2 regions of the Hathewaya limosa genome follow, and region 1 is predicted to be linked to the other one. Evidence: predicted binding sites of a transcription regulator. Region 1 holds the regulator's gene; the other holds the start of a gene.

Region 1 (3,452 bases):
TGCCCTACAAGTCTTGATCCATCTGCTTGGAAAGAAACAACTGATGGAGTTGTTCTAGCACCCTCTGAACTAGGGATTACTACTGGATCTCCTCCTTCCATAACTGCCACACATGAATTTGTTGTACCTAAATCAATACCTATTATTTTAGCCATTATATTGTACCTCCTAATATTACGAAATTTTATTTATTCTTAATGATTTGTTATTTACATTTAAGTATTTTTAATAAGTTGAAAACTTTTTAGTTAGCAACTTGAACCATGCTATATCTTAAAACTTTATCTCCTCTTTTATATCCCTTTTGGAATACTTGAACTATTTCATTTTTACCATAGGCATCATCCTCTAAATGCATAACTGCATTATGCAAATTAGGATTAAATTCACCATCTGTACAGATTTCTTCTATTTCTAGTTTTTCAAGAGCGGTAATAAAGCCTTTTATTGTCATCTCTATTCCTTGTTTAAGCTCATCTACAGAACCATCAGCTTCAATAGCTCTTTCCAAATTGTCAAGAACCGGTAAAAACTCTTTTAATATTTTCTCACATGAAGTATTAAATATTTCTTCTTTTTCCTTAGCTGTTCTATTTCTATAGTTTTCATACTCTGAAACAAGATTTGTATATTTTTCTTCTACAGCATTTAATTTATTAGATGAAAGCTTATTTTCTTCTTTTAGTGTTTCATTTTCCTCTTTAAGAGCATCTAATTGCTTTTGTAATAACTCTTTCTCATCTAATACTATAACCTTTTCATCCTGTAAGTCACTATTTTCCTTATTGTCATCATCTTCTACTTCTATTTTTTCTTCTACCTCTTCATTAAGTTCAGTAGAATCTTTAATTATATTTTCTTCATTGTTATTTCTAGTCAAAACGCCACTCCTCCCATTCATATCTTTCTATAAGAAGTTACTTACCATATATTTGTAATATATTAAAATTTAATTCTTTTATTAAACTGTTTATTGAAGAAATAACTTTATTATAGTTCATTCTTGTTGGACCTATTACTCCTATGGCACCTAAAGGTTTATCTCTAAAACCATATATTGCAGTTATAATACTATATTCTCTAGCATTAGTTAAGCTATTTTCAACTCCAATATTAATTTTAATGCCTTCTTCATTACTTTTTTTGCTTTCTTCCTCTCCAAGTATAAGTCTTAAATTTTCCTCATTGTTAATAAACTCAAAAAACTCTCTTGCTTTTTCTATATTACTATACTCTGGATATTTAAGTATATTAGTAGTTCCTTCTGCATATACTTCTGAAGTTTCCATATTTTTTAGACTTTTATAAAGCGTAGGTATTAATGCATTAAATATATCATCATACCCTTTTAAATCATCTCTTAGATTATTAATAACTTCTAAATCTATATCCTCAACGCTTAAATTAATAAGTCTTGAATTAATTAATTTATTTAATTTTAAAAGTATGTTTTCTTCAATTGGTTTCTCAATTTTAATTACATCATTTTTAATCATTCCATTATTAGTTATGATTACTACTAGTATGGTATGAGTATCTATGCTAATTAATTGAATCTGCTTTAAGGAACTCCGTTTTAAAGATGGAGTTTTTACTATACAAGCTAAATTTGTTAATTCTGATAAAATTCTTGTTGCTTCATTAACAACCTTATCTAATTCATATAATGCTGAACCCAATAATTTATTTTTAATAAAAAATTGTTCTTCCTGCGACAGATCTGTTAATTGCATTAATTTATCAACATATAGCCTATAGCCTCGGTCCGATGGAATTCTCCCTGATGAACTGTGAAGTTGTTCTAAATATCCCAGTTCCTCTAAATCAGCCATTTCATTTCTTATAGTTGCAGAACTAACACCTAAATCATATTTTTTAGCAATAGTTCTAGACCCAACAGGTTCACCTGTTTGAACGTAATCTCTAATTATGGCTTCAAGAATTTTTATTTTCCTATCATCCATGACTATCACCTCTTTATTAGCACTCATCATCATTGAGTGCTAATGACTATGTTTTAAAAATAACATCATAAAAAGTATTTGTCAAACCTCTTAAATGTACCTTATGTTATAATTAAAGTATAAATTCAATTTTATCTTGACTTTTCTTCTATTTACTACTTATTTCTCTTGTTTACTTCTCAACCTATTAATCCAAAATAAAATCGGCCATTACCACATTAGATAATTCAATGCCTCTCTTAGTTAATCTTAAATATTGTTTATCTTCTTCTAATAAATTTAATCTTTTATATTTATCAATAACTTCCTTATATACATCTTCTATATACATCTTAAAATTCTCATAAAACTTTTCTTTATTAACACCTTTTATTTTTCTAAGTCCCATAAACATAAACTCTTCCATAGAATCTTTTTTAGTATTTTTATGTTCTTCTATAATAGGATACCTATTTTGTCTTAAACATTCCATATACTCTTTAATATTATGAGTGTTCTCTCTTCTAGTTTGATTTAAAAATGAATGTGCTCCAAGTCCACATCCTACATATTCCTTTAAATCCCAATATACTATATTATGCAAACATTCCTTATTAGGTTTAGAAAAATTCGAAATTTCATACTGAAAATAAGAATTTTTCTTTAAACTTTCTAAAATATAATTATACATTTCCCTTTCTTCTTCTTCCGTAGGCAGAGATTTTCTATCTTCATATAATTTATAAAAGGGTGTACCTTCTTCTACAATCAAACTATATGCTGAAATATGCTCTGGATTCAATTTGATAACCTTTTCCAAAGTATCCTTTAAATCATCTATTTTTTGATTAGGCAGTCCAAACATTATATCTATATTTATATTATTAAATCCTTCATTTCTTGCCATATTGAAAGACTTCAAAAACTCATCTGCATCATGAATTCTACCTAAGATTTTTAAGAGTCCATTATCAAAACTTTGAAGGCCTATACTTAATCTATTTACACCCATTGCTTTCAAAATTCTAAGTTTTTCCTCTGTAAAAGTACCTGGGTTACCTTCACAAGAAAATTCTACATCCTCTGTCAATTTTAATTTTCCTATTACTTTACTTAGTTTATTCAAATTTTTTATATTTAAAAAGGTGGGAGTTCCCCCACCTATATAAACTGTTTTAAATATATTGTCTTTGTATAAAAGTAATTCAGAAGAAAGAGCTTCAATGTAATCATCCATAAACTCTTCCCTATGGACAAAGGACGTAAAATCACAATATAGGCATTTCTGTTTACAAAAAGGTATATGAATATATAGTGATTTTTCCTTCATATTAATTTCTCCTTTAATTCTTAATCATCAGTTTTTAATACTGCCATAAATGCTTCTTGTGGAACATCTACACTTCCTAATTGTCTCATTCTCTTTTTACCTTTTTTCTGCTTTTCAAGAAGTTTTCTCTTTCTTGAAATGTCTCCACCATAACATTTTGCAAGTACATCTTTTCTCAT
Region 2 (3,452 bases), on a different contig from region 1:
TTTGCTGGAATAAATATGATGAACGTAGAATTAAGAGGTACTAATTCATTAGATGAGGTTTTAAAACTATTAAAAGAAAAGGTAGATGTAACAAAAGATGGAGAATGGGTTAATGGACAATGTTGGAATAACACTGTTTGGAAAGATGATAGATTCCCAACTCGTGAGGATTTAGATAAAGTATCACCAAATAATCCAGTTTTTCTTATGAGACTTTGTTATCATGTAGCAGTTGTAAATACTAAAGCTTTAGAATTAGCTGGAATTACAAAAGATACTCCAGATCCAGAGGGTGGAGTAATTGGAAGATATGAAAATGGAGAACCTAATGGACTATTATATGAAAATGCAGCTATGGGATTAGTACAAAAAGTAATACCACCACTTACAAGTGAAGAATTAGTAGAAGCAATTAATGTAATAGGACAAGAGTTAATATCACAAGGTATTGTTGGTGTAATTGATGCTAACTTAAGTGTTGAACAAATGCGTGCATATTTCAAGGCGTATAAAGATGAAAAATTAAAATATAGGGCACGTTTAATGTATTATCTAGATACAGCTGTAGGATCAGTTAAAGATCATCTAAGAAGGTTAGATGAAGCTTCAACTACAACAGGGTTTGGTAATGATATGCTTAAGTTAAATGCAGTAAAAATAACATTGGATGGTATTCCAGCAAGTAAAACTGCATTTATGAGAAAACCTTATAAGTTAGATCCATCAACTCGAGGATTTACTACTGTTGTAGAAGATGAACTTAAAGAAATGGTAGTTAAATCTCATAAGTTAGGATGGCAAGTTGGAATACATACTGTTGGTAATGCGGCAGCAGATGTGGCATTAGAAGGATTTAAGGAAGGACATAAAATAAGTCCTATACAAGATAAAAGGCATTATCTTATCCATCATCCTTGGCCAGTTAAGGAACAATTGGAAACTATGAAAGAATTAAATGTAGGGGTAGCCTTACAACCAACTATGCTTCATTTGTTAGGGGAGGCACCGGTATTACATGAAGAAATGGCACATCAGAATATACCATGCAAAACATACTTTGATAATGGTATTGTAGCAGGTGGAAGTTCAGATTGTCCTGTAGTTCCTTTTAATCCATTTTTGGGAATGTGGTCAGCAGTAACACGTCTTGATTCAGAAGGTAACTTATGGGGAGCAGAGGAGAGAATAACGCCTGTACAGGCCTTAATTATGTGGACAAAGAATTCTGCCTTTTTCTCTCATGAAGAGGATATAAGAGGATCAATTGAAGTAGGGAATTTAGCGGATTTAGTAGTAGTAGATCGTGATTTTGTTCAAGGGCCAGTAGAGGAAATTAAAGATACTAAAGTTATTATGACTATGGTAGATGGTAAAATTTTATATGAACATTAAGCAATTTTAAACATTTTAGGTCATTAATAGATTAAATTTATTAATGACCTTTTAAAGTTAGTATAGGATATATAATTAAATCAATTTTATAATATATAAGGAATTTTAGGTATTATTTAATATATAATAAGAATATCTTGTATATCCTCTAACATAATATAATATGGTTAAGAAATTAAAGAAGTTTTTAAAATTTCATTGACATAATAAAAAAAATATGGTATATAAAATTATATATTAGCACTCAACTTTAAAGAGTGCTAATAATTATAAAATATATAATTAGGTTCTTTATTGAAAGGGGAGAGTTAATTGGAAACAAAACAATTTAAGGCAGAATCTAAAAGAATTTTAGATCTAATGATTAATTCCATTTATACTAATAGAGAGATTTTTTTAAGAGAACTTATTTCAAATGCTAGTGATGCAATAGACAAAATTTATTATAAAGCATTATCAGATGATTCGTTAAGCTTCGAGAAAGATAATTATTATATTAGAGTAGATATTGATAAAGAAAATAGACTTTTAAAAATTTCTGATACTGGTATAGGAATGACAAAAGAAGAATTAGATGAAAATCTTGGAGTTATTGCAAAAAGTGGATCCTTAGATTTTAAAAAACAAAATGAATTAAAAGATGGATATGATATAATCGGTCAATTTGGTGTAGGATTTTATTCATCATTTTTAGTTGCTGATGAAGTTACAGTTATTAGTAAAGCTTTTGGCAGTGATAAAGCATATAAATGGAATTCTAAGGGTGCAGATGGATACTCAATAGAAGAATGTAAAAAAGATTCTGTAGGAACAGAAATTATACTTAAGGTAAAAGAAAGTACAGAAGAAGAAAATTTTGATCAATACTTAGATGAATATAGATTAAGATTAATAATAAAAAAATACTCTGATTTTATTAGATACCCAATAAAAATGGATGTAACTGAGAAAAAACTTAAAGAGGGTAGTAAAGATGAATATGAAGACTACACAGAAGAACAAGTTATAAATAGTATGGTTCCTATATGGAGAAAGAATAAAAAGGAACTTAAAGATGAAGACTATAATAACTTTTATTCTGAAAAACACTATGGTTTCGATAGTCCTCTAAGTCATATTCATATTAGTGCTGATGGTATGGTAAGTTATAATGCAATTTTATTCATACCAGAAAAAACTCCATATGATTTTTATACAAAAGAGTATGAAAAAGGATTAGAGTTATATTCAAATGGTGTTTTAATTATGAATAAATGTGGAGATCTTCTACCAGATTATTTCGGATTTGTAAAAGGAGTAGTAGATTCAGAGGATTTATCACTTAATATATCTAGAGAAATTTTACAACATGATAGACAATTAAAACTTATTGCTAAAAATATAAAAAATAAAATAAAATCTGAATTAGAACATTTATTAAAAGATGAAAGAGAAAAATATGAAAAGTTCTATGAATCATTTGGATTACAGTTAAAGTATGGAGTATACAGTGACTTTGGTGCAAATAAAGAAGTATTACAAGATTTAATAATGTTCTCATCATCAAAAGAGAAAAAGATGGTTACTTTAGATGAGTATGTTTCAAGAATGCCAGAAGATCAGAAGTATATTTATTATGCAACAGGTGAGTCAATTGAAAGAATAGAAAAACTTCCACAAACAGAATTAGTTTTAGATAAAGGATATGAAATTTTATACTTTACAGAAGATGTAGATGAGTTTGCTATAAAAATGCTTGATAAATATAAAGAAAAAGAATTTAAATCAGTATCAAGTGGCGATTTAGGTATAGAATCTGAAGAAGAGAAAAAATCTAATGAAGTTGAGGAAAAAGAAAATAAAGAGTTATTTGATGATATGAAAGAAATGTTATCAAATAGGGTTAAGGAAGTTAGACCATCAAAAAGATTAAAAAATCATGCTGTATGTTTAGCTAATGAGGGTGAAGTTTCAATTGAAATGGAGAAAGTATTAAATTCTATGCCTAATAATCAAAACATAAAAGCAGATAAGGTTTTAGAAATTAATACAAATCATGATGTATTTAAATCATTACAAGA

What was found. The regulator HrcA, encoded in region 1, represses chaperone genes, less so after heat shock. The targets are predictions, from matches to a motif close to TGTTAGCACTCNNNNNNNNNGAGTGCTAACA.
Region 2: htpG (molecular chaperone HtpG) is a predicted target of HrcA. The motif match lies at 1,628-1,658, and genes of this name have one in related genera.

What each region holds. Positions count from the first base shown of each region.
Region 1 is NZ_JAUSWN010000004.1:18,411-21,862, reverse strand. Features, by position in the region: gene dnaK (molecular chaperone DnaK) at 1-155, opposite strand, end outside; gene grpE (nucleotide exchange factor GrpE) at 245-880, opposite strand; gene hrcA (heat-inducible transcriptional repressor HrcA) at 918-1,964, opposite strand; gene hemW (radical SAM family heme chaperone HemW) at 2,152-3,273, opposite strand; gene lepA (translation elongation factor 4) at 3,294-3,452, opposite strand, start outside.
Region 2 is NZ_JAUSWN010000016.1:21,479-24,930, reverse strand. Features, by position in the region: gene QOZ93_RS09735 (amidohydrolase) at 1-1,392, shown strand, start outside; gene htpG (molecular chaperone HtpG) at 1,705-3,452, shown strand, end outside.